Regions from separate parts of the Paenarthrobacter ureafaciens genome, predicted to be linked through region 1. Evidence: riboswitches for the same ligand, from Rfam matches in the RefSeq annotation. Region 1 holds a riboswitch; each other region holds the start of a gene.
The links. A riboswitch is a leader RNA that binds a small molecule or an ion and turns the genes downstream of it on or off. The one in region 1 is predicted to bind glycine.
Positions count from the first base shown of each region.

Region 2: linked by a shared signal. The riboswitch ahead of gcvP (aminomethyl-transferring glycine dehydrogenase) and the one ahead of cycA (D-serine/D-alanine/glycine transporter) in region 1 are both predicted to bind glycine.
Region 3: linked by a shared signal. The riboswitch ahead of gcvP (aminomethyl-transferring glycine dehydrogenase) and the one ahead of cycA (D-serine/D-alanine/glycine transporter) in region 1 are both predicted to bind glycine.

Region 1 is NZ_SBHM01000007.1:2,114,490-2,119,865, forward strand. It holds gene AUR_RS14195 (prolyl oligopeptidase family serine peptidase) at 1-1,569, opposite strand, end outside; gene AUR_RS14200 (FAD/NAD(P)-binding protein) at 1,630-3,567, shown strand; glycine riboswitch at 3,664-3,763, shown strand; gene cycA (D-serine/D-alanine/glycine transporter) at 3,918-5,376, shown strand, end outside.
Region 2 is NZ_SBHM01000007.1:2,248,609-2,253,984, reverse strand. It holds gene gcvP (aminomethyl-transferring glycine dehydrogenase) at 1-2,230, opposite strand, end outside; glycine riboswitch at 2,408-2,506, opposite strand; gene AUR_RS14835 (TetR/AcrR family transcriptional regulator) at 2,599-3,138, opposite strand; gene AUR_RS14830 (MFS transporter) at 3,212-4,765, shown strand; gene AUR_RS14825 (sigma-70 family RNA polymerase sigma factor) at 4,777-5,376, opposite strand, start outside.
Region 3 is NZ_SBHM01000007.1:1,034,605-1,039,980, reverse strand. It holds gene AUR_RS09060 (AMP-binding protein) at 1-1,502, opposite strand, end outside; glycine riboswitch at 1,758-1,857, shown strand; gene gcvP (aminomethyl-transferring glycine dehydrogenase) at 2,007-4,859, shown strand; gene gcvT (glycine cleavage system aminomethyltransferase GcvT) at 4,871-5,376, shown strand, end outside.

The sequences.
Region 1 (5,376 bases):
GGCGTCCTCCCCGGTGGTGCGGCGTTCAAGCCATGCCCGGCCGATCGTTCCGCTGTAGGCAGGGGTGCGGGAGACCTCGAACCCGCCGTAGCCGGAGAGCTGCGTGGGGTTCTGACCGTCCAGGACCAGATCTTTGGAAGCGACCTGGAAGTAAGGGATGCGGGTGCCGTCGGCCGAAACAGCGAAGTGCTGTTGGACCTCGTACCCGGCTTCGTTGAAGAACGACGGCGAGCGCTTCACCTCTTCGTGGTGGCTCCCGGCAGGTCCGAGTGAGCCGCGCGTGAGGGTCGTGGGAGTAGTGAAACCTGTGGCCACCAACCAGTAGTCGTTTCCGGCGCCGGATTCGTCCTCGTCGTCCACTGCATAGGCGTTGACGTCATGGAGCGGGGGACAGGCGTCCAGGGTGCTCCAGGCCCAGGAACCGGAGTCGTCCGGCTTTGAGGGGTCCAGCACCCGGATCTCGGAGGAGACGTCCCGCAGCAGGTTCAGCAGCAGGTAGTCCCTGGTCCAGCTCCAGGACTGCAGGGACGTGTGGTCGTCGGGCGTGAACAGCACCACCACGTCGCGTGTGCCGGCCAGCCACTCTTCAAGGCCTGCCGCGAGGAGGGAGCCGGCAGGGTATTGGACGCCGGCAACGGACCAGTCGTGCCGTGGACGGAACATCAGCCATTCGCGGTGCGCGCTGATGTTGACGTCCGTCGGGACGTCGATGTCCATCCAGGCGCCGTCATGGAGCAGCGACGTCCGCTGGTTGTAGAAGTCGATGTAGTCCACGGCGAAAGTGCGCTCAAAGCCTGGCGTGGAGTCGTGGGCGACCATGGCCAGCATGTGGTCTTCGGGGATCTCGAAGATCTGTTCCGCTGATGCCAGGGATTCGCCGCGGCGCAGCTTCACCGCGGTTCGGGCGTAGGAGGAGGAAGTTGCGGGTAGTCCGTCGGCGGTGCTGGAGACCAGGAGAGTGTCTGCATCGAGCCAGCTGACATGGCCCTTCGCGGTGGGTAGGTCAAAGCCACCATCGGCCGGGTCCACGAACGTCCTGGTGGCGAGGTCGAATTCGCGGTACCGGTTGGCGTCGCCGCCGTCGGGGGAGAGGGAAACCATGGCGAGCCGGTAGTCGGAACCGTCGGACGGGCGAAGGAAGCCGGCCCCGTGGAACACCCACTCGATACCTTCGGAGGCTGCCAAGGCGTCCACATCCAGCAGCACGTCCCAGTCCGGTGCGTCGGAGAGGTAGCTCTCCCACGTGGTGCGGCGCCAGAGGCCCTTGGGGTGTTCCCGGTCCTTCCAGAAGTTGTAGTAGAAGTCCCCCCGCTTGTTCACCATGGCGATGCGGTCGGTGGAGTCCAGGACCTCCAGGATGCCCGCTTCCACCGCCGCGTATCCGGCGTCTTCCAGGAGTTCTTCGGTTCGGGCGTTTTGTTCACGGACCCATGCCAGCTGTTCTTCGCCGTGGATGTCCTCCAACCAGACAAACTCATCCGTTGGCTCGGGTGCGACGTCGGCGTGGCGGGGCCCTGGCTGCTCGCGTTCTTCGGGCAAGGGCGATTGATCAGCTGCTGTGGTGGTCATCGCCCCATCCAAGCAACACAGGTAAAAGGGAAGCAAGTCATGCAGAAGTTAAGCTTGAGCGTGGCTACTTCCCAAACCAACCGTGTTGCCCTTGTCGGGGCTGGTCCCAGGGGTACCAGCGTCCTTGAGCGGTTGCTCGCGAACCGGGCGGCGGCAGGGAACGGCGGAAGCACGCTCCACATCCACGTCATTGACCCCTATCCGGCCGGTTCGGGGCACGTTTGGCAGCCCGGGCAGTCCCGGCTGTACCTGATGAACACGCAGTCGTTCTATCCCACCCTGATTCCCCAGGAACCGGAGCTTGCCCCGCCTCTGGCGGGCGGTTCGTTCGACGAATGGCGCGTGACCCGGCGTCGTGACGGCCAGGGACTCAGCGACGCCGAGAAGGCCGAGTTGTCCGCGCTGGCGTCCGACAACTTCCCGAGCCGCGCCCTGTACGGGCGTTACCTGCAGCAGACGCTGGCTGAGCTGCTCCAGCGGGTGCCCGACGGCGTGGACGTCACCTTCCATGAAACGTCGGCGGTGGCGGCCCGCCCGGCGGGTAAGGCGTTCGACGTCGAACTGGCCGACGGCGGTACCCTCACCGTCGATTCGGTGGTGCTCGCCCTTGGCCACATTGAAGCCCGCCTGAACCCCGAGCAACGCTCCTTCCAGGTGGCCGCCGAAGAACACGGACTGCTGTACTTCCCTCCGGCGCCTCCGGCCGACGTGGACTGGTCCATAGTGCCGGACAACGAACCCGTGCTGGTCCGGGGAATGGGCCTGAACTTCTTCGACGTCATGGGGCAGCTGACCGAGGGCCGCGGCGGCAAATTCGTGGACGCCGTCGCCCCGGGTACCGGCGCCCTGGAGTACCGTGCTTCCGGGCGCGAACCGAAAATCATCGCAGCGTCCAGGCGAGGCACCCCGTACCGGGCCAAAGCCGGGCTGTCCGGCTACTACGCCACGAGCATCACCCTCCGCTACCTGACGGAAGCCGCCGTCGACCGCTTCCGGGCTGCGGGGATCCAGCCCGGCTTCGACCATGATCTGTGGCCGCTCCTGCACCGGGACGCGTTGTGGGCGTACTACGCAACGTTGGCACGGTCCCAACCGGCCGCGATCCGGGACTCGGCCCAATTCCTGGCCGACCTGGAGGACGCGCTGCAGCCGCATGCGCACGCAACGGGCAACTGGGAAACCGAAGTGGGGGCGCTGGTCGAAAAACACGTGGTGGCTTCGCGCCGGCTGAACCTTCGGGCGCTCGCCGCCCCGTTGGCGGGCCGGACCTTCGCCTCCCGCCGCGAGTTGGACAAGGCCATCACCGATTACCTGGATGATGATGCCCTGCGTTCGGAGCTCGGCGAAGCCGATCCTGTGAAGATGGCGATCGGCGCACTCCATACGGGCCGCGCGATCCTTAAGACCGTGGTGGCGGACGGTGGAATCACGGATGAGTCGTGGGTGGCGGAGCTGCGCGGCTGGTTCGAATCCTTCGTCGAGGGACTGGCCAGCGGGCCTCCCGCACTTCGTTCGGAGCAGCTGGCCGCCTTGGCGCGTGCCGGCGTCGTGAGTTTCGTGGGGCCGGACCCGAAATTCAGCGTGGACCGAAACGCCAAGGTCTTCCGCGCCTTTTCGCCCTGGGTGCGGGATGCGCCCGTGCAGGCGAGGACCCTGATTGAAGCGATGTCGCCCGCCAACCGGGTGGGTATCAACGTCTCCCCGTTGCTGGAACAGCTCATGGAGGACGGCCTGGTGCGAACCAAGATCATGATGAGCGTCGAGGGGACGCCGGTGCAGACCACCGGCCTGGATGTGGAACCACATCCTTACCGGCCCGTGGCCGCGAACGGCTCGGTAACCGAGGGTTTGTACGTGCTGGGCCTTCAGCTGTCGGCAACCCAGTGGGGGACCGCCATCGCTGCCGAGGCGAAACCGGCAACGGGCCAGGCCTACACCAGCGGACAGCGGACGCTGCGCGACGCCGACGAGATCGCGCGGAGCATCCTGGGGCTTTAACCCCTTTTATGACGACCGTGGATGCCGGGCGTTTGCAGCGGGTGCCCGCCCTTCGCTAGTGTGTGATCTGCGTCACCGGCTGGTGATGCGCGCTAGTGATCCGCGGCGGGAGAGTCCTGCCGGTACATCCCGTCAGGCGCCGTAGGAGCAAACCCTCCCCAGGAATCTCTCAGGCACCCTGTACCGCCGCGGCGAGGCAACTCTGGAAAGAAGCACGGTTCCCACCGGGCTCACCGAAGGTGCAAGCGTTCCTGCCTGCAGGCACGCGGAAACTCTCAGGTCAATGACAGAGCGGGGAGGAACCCGAATCATCGTGGCATTCCGGTGCCGCCTGAACAATGGAGTTCCTCATGACGATTCAGCGCCCGCCAACAGACAACAACCATGAGCCCCACCTCGAACGGCAACTCAGCAACCGCCACATCCAACTGATCGCCATTGGCGGTGCCATCGGAACCGGCCTGTTCATGGGCTCCGGGAAAACCATCTCCGCCGCCGGGCCCTCCGTCATTTTCGTCTACATGATCATCGGCTTCATGCTGTTCTTCGTCATGCGGGCCATGGGCGAGTTGCTGTTGAGCAACCTGAACTACAAGTCCTTCAGCGACTTCGCCGCAGACCTTCTGGGTCCGTGGGCGGGATTCTTCACTGGATGGACGTATTGGTTCTGCTGGGTTATCACGGGCATCGCGGACGTCATTGCGATAGCCGGCTACTCGGAAGAGCTGTGGCCGGGCTTGCCCCTCTGGATTCCCGGACTCATCACGATCGGCATCCTCCTGCTCTTGAACCTGGCAACCGTGAAGGCCTTCGGCGAGACGGAATTCTGGTTCGCCCTCATCAAGATCGTGGCCATTGCGGCGCTCATCATCGTGGGCCTGTTCATGATCTTCAGTGGCTTCCAGTCCGATGCCGGCCCTGCCAGCTTCACCAACCTCTGGTCCCATGGAGGCTTCTTCCCCAACGAATTCATGGGGTTCGTGGCCGGTTTCCAGATCGCAGTCTTCGCGTTCGTGGGTATTGAACTGGTGGGAACCACCGCTGCCGAAGCGAAGGATCCGGAGAAAAACCTTCCCAAGGCCATCAACTCCATTCCCATCCGTGTGCTGCTCTTCTACGTAGGCGCCCTCATCATCCTGATGTCCGTTACTCCGTGGACGCAGTTCGCGGCCGGCCACAGCCCTTTCATCGCCATGTTCTCGCTTGCCGGGCTTGGGGCCGCAGCCACGATCGTCAACCTCGTGGTGTTGAGCTCGGCGATGTCCTCCGCGAACTCCGGGATCTACTCCACGTCCCGCATGGTTTACGGCTTGGCGCAGGAAGGCGACGCGCCCGCAGTCTTCAGTGCGCTCTCCGGACGCAAAGTACCCCGCAACGCGCTGTTCCTTTCCTGCGTGCTGCTGCTCTCCGGCGTCGTCCTCATGTACGCCGGCCAGGACGTTGGCAAGGCCTTCGACATGGTCACCACGGTGTCGGCCGTGTGCTTCGTGTTCGTCTGGTCGATCATCCTGGCGAGCTACCTCGCCTTCCGGAAGCGTCGTCCGCAACTGCACGATGGCTCCGCGTTCAAGATGCCCGGCGGTGTTGTGATGGTTTGGGTGGTCTTCGCGTTCTTCGGGTTCATCATGTGGGCATTGACCACGCAGCCGGACACCCTCATGGCGCTGCTTGTCACGCCGGTGTGGTTCGTGGCGTTGGGCATCGCGTGGGCCATCCTGCGCCGCCGGCCGGCCCACGTGGCCCGGTTTGAAGCTTTCCGCGCGAGCCTGCAAGAGGACGCTGAACGGCTTCCCGAGCCTGAACCCGCAC
Region 2 (5,376 bases), 130 kb from region 1:
AGCGCGATGCCGAAATCGGAACGTCATTGCCTTCGGTCCATGATGCGGCGTTGCCGGGCATGAACGGGGCCAGGTGGGCCTTCGCGGCAACGGGGCCGACGCCGGGTCCGCCACCGCCGTGCGGGATGCAGAAGGTCTTGTGCAGGTTCAGGTGGGACACGTCGCCGCCGAACTTGCCCGGCTGCGCCAAACCGACCAGTGCATTGAGGTTTGCACCGTCGATGTAGACCTGGCCACCGGCTTCGTGGACAGCGTCGCAGACTTCCCGCACGTCGGCGTCGTAGACACCGTGGGTAGAGGGGTACGTGATCATGATGGCCGAGAGAACTTCGCGGTTGGCCTCGATCTTGGCCTTGAGATCCTCGTGGTCGATGGTTCCGTCAGCTGCAGTGGCTACAACAACGACCTTCATGCCGGCGAGCACGGCGGAAGCTGCGTTGGTGCCGTGTGCCGAGGCGGGGATGAGGCAGACGTTCCGCTGCTGGTCTCCGCGGGAGTGGTGGTAGCCGCGGATCGCCAGCAGGCCGGCAAGCTCGCCCTGGGACCCGGCGTTCGGCTGGATGGAGACCTGGTCGTAGCCCGTGATCTCGGTCAGCTGGGCTTCGAGGTCGGCGATGAGTTCACGCCAGCCCTCGGTCTGGGAATCAGGAGCGAAGGGGTGGATGGAGGCGAACTCGGGCCAGGAAATGGCTTCCATCTCCGCCGTGGCGTTCAGCTTCATGGTGCACGAACCCAGCGGAATCATGGTCCGGTCCAGCGCGAGGTCGCGATCGGAGAGCTTGCGGATGTAGCGCAGGAGCTGCGTTTCGGAGCGATGGGTGTTGAACACGGGGTGCTGCAGGTACTCACTGGAGCGCTCAACGGAAGCCTCCAGCGCAAAGCCCTCTGCGGACTCAACCACGGAGGCACCGAAAACTTCAAGGACACTGCCGACGATGTCAGTTGTTGTTGTCTCATCCACGGAGATACCCACGGTGTCCCCGTCGATTCCACGCAGGTTGATGCCACGCTCTTCGGCAGCAGCGACGAGCTCGGCGCCGCGGCCCGGAACGCGAACCGTGATGGTGTCGAAGAAGGACCCGTGCAGGACCTCGACGCCGGCAGCCTTCAGTGAGGCCGCAAGGGTGCGCGCGTGGTGGTGGGCGGTCTCGGCAATGGCCTTCAAGCCTTCGGGGCCGTGGTAAACGGCATACATCGAGGCGACGATGGCCAGGAGAGCCTGCGCCGTGCAGATGTTGGACGTGGCCTTTTCGCGGCGGATGTGCTGCTCGCGGGTCTGCAGCGCCAAGCGGTAGGCGGGGACGCCGGCGTCGTCCTTGGAAACGCCCACCAGACGGCCGGGCATGGAACGCTCCAGCCCCTTCTGGACTGCCATGTAAGCGGCGTGCGGGCCGCCGAAGAACAGCGGAACACCCAGTCGCTGGGCGGAGCCGACGGCGATGTCCGCACCCTGTTCACCCGGGGGCGTGATGAGCGTGAGGGAAAGAAGGTCGGCAGCAACCGTCACCAGCGCGCCCCGCTCTTTCGCCTCGGCGATGACGGCGGAGTGGTCGAAGACACGGCCGGAGACGCCGGGCTGCTGGAGGACGACGCCGTTGATGTCGCCGTCGGGCAGTCCCGCGGAGAGGTCCGCAACCTCCACCTCGAAGCCGAGCGCCTCAGCGCGGCCCTTCACGATCGCGATGGTCTGCGGCAGGCAGTCTGCGTCGAGGACGGTCTTGCCATCCTGGACGGCTTTGTTCTTGTTGGCACGGCGCATCATCAGCACGGCTTCAGCGACTGCGGTGGCTTCGTCAAGGAGCGAAGCATTGGCGATCGGAAGGCCAACGAGGTCCTGCACCATGGTCTGGAAGTTCAGCAGCGCTTCGAGGCGGCCCTGGGAAATTTCCGGCTGGTACGGAGTGTAGGCGGTGTACCAGGCCGGCGACTCGAGAATGTTGCGGCGGATAACCGGCGGCGTGATGGTGTCGTAGTAGCCCTGGCCGATCATCTGGACAGCAGTCTTGTTCTTGGAAGCAAGCTTGCGGAGTTCAGCAAGGACCTCCACCTCGCTCAGCGCGTTCTGCAGCGTCAGGGCAACGTCCTGGCGGATGTCGTTGGGAACCGCGGTGTCCACGAGGGAATCCACGGAGTCGTAACCGACTGACTTGAGCATGGTGCCGATGTCGGCCTGGCGGCGGGCACCGATGTGCCGATCGACGAAGGTGGTGGAGGCTGAACTAACCGTCACGAAGGAACTCCATTAGTTGGGCGGCGCTTGGGTACGCCGCAGTGGCTCGGGTTCCTCCCCGCTCTGTATTGGACCTGAGAGTTTCCGCGGGTTGCCTGCGCAACGCCGCTTGCACCGTCGGTGAACACAACAATCGTCACCACTGACGGCGGATTGCCTGCTGCTTTCCAGAGTTGCCTAGCCGCGGCGGTGCGTGGGCCTGAGAGATTCCTGGGGAGGATTTGCTCCTACGGCGCCTGCGTCACGTGCTTTGCAGGACTCTCCCGCCGCAGATCATAGGCTTATGCAGTTGTTCGCGGCCCGCTGCAAGGCGCACCACAATTGTTAATTGTCCTACGTGCCCGGCGTCGCGGCAAATAGGCGGAGCGCTACTTCCGCAGTCGCTCCAGAACCTCGAGCAGGATCCCGACGTCGGCCTCCCGCCCGGCGCTGCCGCCCGCCTGCCCGCCTTCGAACATGGCGTTGAAATAGAGTCCGTCACCCATGTAGCTGACGGCTTTGGCGACTTCCGGCCCAACGTCCTCGGCGAGCACGTCGAGCCAGCGTTGTTGGATGGCGGCAAACCTCCTCCGCGTCTCCTCGTGGGCTACCTCTGCCAAGCGGGTGGTCGCCACAAAAGCCCGGTCCATGGGCGTACCGGCCCACACTGAAGACCGGATGAAGTACGCAGCTGCGCCGTCCGGGGCCGCGATCATTTGTTCGGTGTCTTCCTCCGCCAAGCGGTCCAGGCGTTCCAGCAAAGCGCTGATGAGGGCCTCCTTGTTGGGGAAGTGATAGAGGAGCCCTCCCTTGGAGACTCCGGCGCGCTTCGCGACGGCGTCGAGCGTTGCTGCCCGCTCCCCCACCTCGATCAGGAGCGCCTCGAAGGCATCCAGGACGGCATCCTTGGCAACTGGTTTTCGCGGCATGTGTCCATCATTCCCTAAACAGGCGTGTTGAGCTCTTTTGAAACTATACCGTCTGGACGGTACAGTAATGTTCATGTTTTCGTCGTCCGCAACCAAAGCTCCCCGCACTTCCACCCGTCGCCTCCACGGCAGGACGGCAGCATGGCGCGACTGGACGGCCCTTGCCCTGCTCATGTTTCCGGTTCTCCTGGTGGCCGTGGACAACACCGCCCTCACCTTCGCTCTACCGGAGATCGCCCGCTCATTGGAAGTCGGGGGCATCCAGCTTCTGTGGATCGTTGACGCGTACCCGCTGGTCCTGGCTGCATTGCTGGTATCCATGGGCAACCTCGGCGACAGGATAGGACGACGGCGGCTGCTTCTGGCCGGCAGCACAGGCTTCGCTGCGGTGTCGGCTGCTACGGCGTTCGCGCCCTCGGCTGAATGGCTGATAGCCGGCCGCGCAGCCCTTGGAGTCTTCGGCGCCATGCTGATGCCCTCAACACTGTCCCTGATCAGGAACATCTTCACCGATCCGAACCGGCGCCGCCTCGCCATCGCCGTCTGGGCAGCCGGGTTCTCGGGCGGCGCAGCCCTCGGTCCCATCTTTGGGGGCTGGCTGGTGGAGCACTTCTGGTGGGGAGCTGTCTTCCTGGTGGCAACGTTCCTGCTCCTGCCCCTGCTTGCGTTCGGCAGGATCCTCATTCCGGAGTCGAAGGACGCCAACCCTGGCCGGGTGGACGTACCAAGCATCGTCCTGTCCGTCCTCACCATGGCTCCGTTCGTCTACGGCATCAAGGAATTCGCCGTGCACGGCTTCGGGCCAACCGCGGCTTTCTTCATGCTCTTCGGCGCGGTACTGGGCGTGCTCTTCGTGCGGCGGCAGCAGCAGTTGGCCAGCCCCATGCTGGACGTGCGCCTCTTCAGCAACAAAGTGTTCAGCACGGCCATCGTCGCCAACGTGCTGTCCCTGTTCTCCATGACCGGGTTCATCTACTTCTTCGCCCAGCACCTGCAACTCATCGAAGGCCAGTCGCCCATGGAGGCCGGCATTGCCATGATCCCGGCCCTCTTGGCCACCATCGTGGCAGGGCTGGTAGTGGTGCCGCTGGTGAAGCGGATCCGCCCCGGCTTCGTGGTGGCGGGCGGCCTGGTCCTCAACGCAGTGGGGTACCTGGCGGTTGTCGTGGGCGATCACGGAAGCGGCCCGGTGTTCCTGCTCTCAGCACTGACGGTGTTGGCAGTTGGTGTGGGTGCTGCGGAGACCATCTCCAACGACCTCATCCTGGGCTCGGTCCCGGCGGACAAGTCCGGCGCGGCATCCGCCATCTCGGAAACAGGCTACGAACTGGGATCGCTCCTGGGCACCGCCGTCCTGGGCTCCATCCTGACCGCGTCCTACCAGCACAACCTGGTGATACCGGACGGCGTATCCGCTGCCGCTGCGGGCCAGTCAGGGGAAACCTTGGCCGGAGCGGTTGATGCGGCGGCCGCACTGCCCGCGCCCTTGTCCGAGGCACTGACTGCGGCCGCAGGGGTGGCCTTCGAATCCGGAGTGCACGTCACCGCGGCGATCGGGCTGGTACTGATGGCCGGAGCGGCAGTGCTTGCCGCCGTCGTTCTTCGCCGGGTGCCGAAGGCGCAGTAGTCCGGTGCTTTCTAGACGGCTTGGTTGAGGGTTGAACCCAATCCCAGGCTCCGGGTGATTCCGCCGGTAGTGGCCGTGGCGAGGGCGGAAAGGTAATCGTTCCGACGCCGGGCGGTGATCCGGGACTCAGGTTCAAATGCCCGGTCCGGGTTATCTGAATAGTGGGCGGCCAGGCCGTCGCGCAAAAGCCGGATGCCTTCGGCCCGCTGCTGCGAAACTGCCGCGTGGGTGGAGCCCAGTTCCTCTGCGAGGTCTTTGACCGAACGGCCTGCCAAGTAGATCTCCCTGATGACGAACCGCATCTTCTCAGGCAAGGCATCGACGGCGGCCCGGAGGTACTTGATGCGCTCGTCGGCGAGCACGGAGTTCTCCGGTGACGGAGCTACCGATGCCACGGTATCCACCACGACCTCATCCAGCGACGTCAGGGTTCTGGCTGCATCGGCCAAGGCCGCCTCGACGTGGCTGCGCTCGACGCCAAGGGCAGAGGCCATCTCGGCAACGCTCGGACCGCGTCCCAGCACACCCGTAAGGGTTTCCTGGACGGCGAGGGTTTCCTTGATGCGCTTGCGGGCCGAACGGGTAGCCCAGTCTCCCGCGCGCATTTCGTC
Region 3 (5,376 bases), 1.1 Mb from region 1:
GAATCGCCGCCCAATGAGACGAACGTGTCCGTTTCCTTGACGTCGGTCCGCTCAAGAACATCGGCAAAAATGGTCTTGGGGTCATCGCAGGCTTTTGCGGATGGAAGCTCCGGGTTCCTTTGCGGCTCCTGCGATGCCAAGGCGAGGACGGCAGGGTAATCCGTCTTTCCGTTGACCAGCCGTGGAATCGAGTCGACTGAGCAGAGGGTCAACGCCGCCCGGGGTATGCCAAGGTCCTGCGCCACGGTCTTCGCGAGAATGGAGAGTTCATGCTTGCCTTCGACCGCGGCCACGAGGCCACTGTCGGACCCGGCAACTGCTGCCGTGACGCCGTAGTCGGCCAGGATCTTTTCGACCCGTCCCAGGTCAACGCGCAGCCCCACGATCTTCACGAAGCGACTCCGCCGCCCGACGATCTGGTACAAGCCTCCCGGCCCCCTGCGTGCGAGGTCGCCCGTGCGGAGCTCGGTGATGTCCCGTCCCCGGGCGAGGTCCGATGGCTGCTCGGCGTAACCCAGCATGACGTTCGGCCCGGAGTAGACGAGCTCGCTCTCATCCAGGCCGGGCACGGGCTCCAGCCGGAAGGATCCTCCGGGAATGGGGACCCCTATGGCGTTGGGGTTATCAGCGGCCTCATCCGGGGGAAGGTACGCCATCCGTGCTGTCGCTTCGGTCTGGCCGTACATCACAAAGAGGTCCCAGCCACGCTCCTGGCCGAGCTGCGCATAACGGCGCACGCGGGCAGGGTCCAGGCGTCCGCCCGCCTGGGTGATGTACCGGAGGCTGGGCAGCTCCATGGTTTCGAAGCCCACGCGTTCGAGCAGGTCAAAGGTGTAGGGAACCGCGGCGAAAGACGTGACAGACCGCGACCGCATCAGCTCCCAGAAGCACGGGTCAACCACGGACAGATCCGTGAGGGCAATTGAGGCACCCACCAGGAGGTGGCTGTTCACGACGCTCATGCCGTAGCAGTAGGACAGGGGAAGCGTGGTGGCCGCCGTGTCCGCCGGACGGAGATGCAGGTACTGCGCAATGGCCTGCGCATTCGCCTGCACCGATGCTGCGGAGATGCGGACCAGTTTGGGTGATCCGGTTGAGCCCGACGTGCTCAGCAGCAGGGCGAGTTCGGGATGGAGATCGTGCTTGCTCCCGGAGCGGCGTTCTTCAAGGGTTGTTCCACCGTCGACGGAGCGCGCAATGAGATCCGGCTCGTAAGCCGCCAGCAGCGACTCAACGGCAGGGCCTCCGCCGGAGGGAAGGATGAGCAGCGGATGGCCCGACGAGAGGGCTGCCAGGTACACCGTCAACGACGACAAAGTGTTGTCGGCCTCGAGGGCGACCAGGCGGCGGGCGCTGCCAAACGACGCCGCCATCTCCTGGACTCGGCAGGCCAGTTGGGCGTAGCTCACTGTGTCTGTTCCGAGGTGTACTGCGGGCCGGTCTCCAAACGATGCCAAATGGGCGGCAAAGGAGACTCCGGCCAAATCCGGCTGAATACTCACCAAGGCAAGATAGAAGGTATGCCTAACCTAACTCAAATGGATTTGCGCGCGGTTCCGAAATGTGAAGCCTTGGAGCAACCCGGAAAAGGGGAGGGGAAGTGATAGAGCAACGGACCTTCGGACGCTCTATCACTTCCCGCCGCCCTGCGGGGGACGCTCTAGCACTTCCCAACCGCCCTGACCTGCGCGTCTTGCCTTTCTTCGCGATCACCCGCTATGGTGTGAAGCGTGTCACCGAGGTGGCGCACACGCTTTTGATCTGCGGCGGGAGAGTCCTGCCGGGTACATCCAGTCAGGCGCCGTAGGAGCAAATCCTCCCCAGGAATCTCTCAGGCCCATGTACCGCCGCGGCGAGGCAACTCTGGAAAGCAGTCCGGGCAACCGGGCTCACCGACGGTGCAAGTGGGCAACCAAGTCCACGGAATCTCTCAGGTCCAATACAGAGCGGGGAGGAACCCATATTCACCATGGCGCTCAGCGGGCGCCTGAATCCTGGAGTTCCTCTTGACTGTTCAATCCTCCCCAACCGCGTTCGCGGACCGGCATATCGGCGCCCGCCGCCAGGCTGATATCGACACCATGCTCAAGGCCATTGGATACGACTCCGTTGATGGCCTGGTTGACGTTGCGGTCCCCGATTCCATCCGCCAGTCCTCGCCGCTGACCCTGCAGAAGGCCCTCAGCGAGACCCAGGTTCTGGCCGAACTCCGCAAGCTCGCGGCCAAGAATAAGACTGCCGTCCAGATGATCGGCCAGGGCTACTACGACACCATCACGCCCCCGGTGATCCGCCGCAACATCCTTGAGTCCCCGGCTTGGTACACCGCCTACACCCCTTACCAGCCCGAAATTTCCCAGGGCCGCCTCGAAGCACTCCTGAACTTCCAGACCATGGTCCAGGACCTCACGGGCTTGCCGATCGCCAACGCTTCCCTCCTTGACGAAGCCACCGCCGTTGCCGAGGCCGTGCTGCTCATGCGCCGCGCCAACAAGGACAAGACCGCGAAGGACGGCAAGACCGTCCTGGACGCCGACCTGTTCCCGCAGACCATTGCGATCGTGAAGGGCCGCGCAGAAGCGCTCGGCTTCGAGGTGGAGGTTGCGGACCTCTCCGCAGGACTGCCCGACGGCGACATCAACGGCGTCGTCCTCCAGCAGCCGGGCGTCTCGGGCCGGGTGTTCAACCACGCCCCCGTGATCGCGTCCGCGAAGGAGCGCGGTGCACTGGTCACCGTTGCCGCCGACCTGCTGGCACTCACCCTCATCACGCCCCCGGGCGAGCAGGGTGCGGACATCGCCGTCGGAACCGCGCAGCGCTTCGGCGTTCCGCTGTTCTTCGGTGGCCCGCACGCCGCTTACATGGCCGTCCGCCAGGGCATGGAGCGCACCCTCCCGGGCCGCATCGTTGGTGTGTCCAAGGACAACGCCGGCGTTCCCGCCTACCGCCTCGCCCTGCAGACCCGCGAGCAGCACATCCGCCGCGAAAAGGCCACGTCCAACATCTGCACGGCACAGGCCCTGCTCGCGATCGTTGCCTCGATGTACGCGGTGTACCACGGTCCGGACGGACTCAAGGCGATCGCCGAGACTGTGCACGGCCACGCTCGCGTTCTGGCCACGGCACTGCAGAAGGCCGGCCGCGAACTCGTCTCCGATTCGTTCTTCGACACCCTCACCGTCCGCGTCCCGGGCAAGGCAAGCAAGGTGATCGGTGCCGCCGAAGCACGTGGCATCAACCTCCGCCGCATCGACGAGGACACCGTGGGTGTTTCCGTTGATGAAACCACGACGCCGGAGGTCCTCTCCGCGGTTGCCGTCGCCTTCGGCGCTGGTCCGGTCGGGGACGCGGCAGGGTTCGAACTGGCCTCGGACGTGCTCCGTACCTCCGACTTCCTGCAGCACCCCGTGTTCAGCACGCACCGTTCCGAGACGCAGCTGTTGCGCTATATCCGCAAGCTGTCCGACCGGGACCTGGCGCTGGACCGCACCATGATCCCGCTGGGTTCGTGCACCATGAAGCTGAACGCCACGGCGGAGATGGAAGCCATTTCCTGGCCCGAGTTCGCCTCCATCCACCCCTTCGCTCCTGATTCCCAGACCGAAGGTTGGCGTGAGCTGATCACCGGCCTGGAAGCTGACCTGACCGAGATCACGGGTTACGACCAGGTCTCCATCCAGCCGAACGCCGGGTCCCAGGGCGAGCTGGCCGGGCTCCTCGCCATCCGCGGCTACCACCACTCCCGCGGAGACCAGCAGCGCAACGTCTGCCTCATCCCCGCCTCGGCACACGGCACCAACGCAGCGTCCGCCGTGCTCGCGGGCATGAAGGTTGTGGTGGTTGCCACGGCGCCCGATGGCACCATCGACCACGAGGATCTCAAGGCCAAGATCGAGGCGAACCGTGACGTCTTGTCGGCCATCATGATCACCTACCCGTCCACGCACGGTGTTTACGACGCCGACGTTGTTGAGGTGTGCGAGGCAGTGCACGAAGCCGGTGGCCAGGTGTACGTCGATGGCGCGAACCTGAACGCGCTGGTGGGCTTGGCGCAGCCGGGCAAGTTCGGCGGCGACGTGTCCCACCTGAACCTGCACAAGACCTTCTGCATCCCCCACGGCGGTGGCGGGCCGGGCGTCGGCCCCGTTGCTGCGAAGGCGCACCTGGCCCCGTTCATGCCGGGCGATGCCAATAAGGCAGCGCATGAGGAAGGGCATGGCGTTTCCATCTCGGCCTCCCGTTTCGGTTCGGCCGGCGTGCTCCCCATCTCCTGGGCTTACGTGAAGCTCATGGGCGGCGAAGGACTGACCGAAGCAACCAAGTCCGCCCTGCTGGCTGCCAACTACGTAGCTTCCCGCTTGAACGAGCATTTCCCTGTCCTTTACACGGGCGAAGGTGGACTGGTTGCCCACGAGTGCATCCTGGATCTCCGTGAACTGACCGCCCGCACCGGCGTGACCGCCGAGGACGTGGCCAAGCGCCTCATCGACTTCGGCTTCCACGCCCCCACCCTGGCGTTCCCGGTCGCCGGCACCCTCATGGTTGAGCCCACAGAGTCCGAGGACCTGGCCGAGATCGACCGCTTCATCGAAGCCATGATCACCATCCGGGCCGAAATCGAACAGGTAGCCAGCGGAGACTTCTCCGTGGAGGACTCCCCGCTTCGCAACGCACCGCACACGGCAGCCGCCGTCGTGAGTTCATCCTGGGAGCGCAACTACCCGCGTGAGCAGGCAGCCTTCCCGGTGCCGAGCCTCAAGCAGGACAAGTACTTCCCGCCGGTTGGCCGGATTGACGGTGCTGCGGGCGACCGCAACCTCGTCTGCTCGTGCCCTCCGATCGAAGACTTCGAGAACTAAAGGACCCCGACATGTCTGACAATTACACCGCTCTCTACGAGCAGCACAAAAAGGCCGGCGCCTCCTTCACGGATTTTGGCGGTTGGCAGATGCCCTTGAAGTACGAATCCGAGCTGGCCGAGCACCACGCCGTCCGCAACGCCGCGGGCCTGTTCGACCTCTCCCACATGGGTGAAGTCTGGGTCACCGGGCCGCAGGCCGCCGCGTTCCTGGACTACGCGCTGGTTGGCAAGTTGTCCGCGGTGGCAGAAGGCAAAGCGAAGTACTCGCTGATCTGCGATGCCGACGGCGGAATCATCGATGACCTCATCACGTACCGTCGCCCCTCGTCGGAGGAAGGCGTGGACAAGTTCCTCGTGGTTCCGAACGCGGGCAACGCTGCCGTGGTGGCCGCTGCCCTGCTGGAGCGCGCCGCCGGTTTCGACGTCGTTGTGGAGGACGCCTCCGCGGAGACCTCACTGGTCGCTGTACAGGGACCAAACGCCGAGGCAATCCTGCTCAAGCTCGTTCCCGCAGA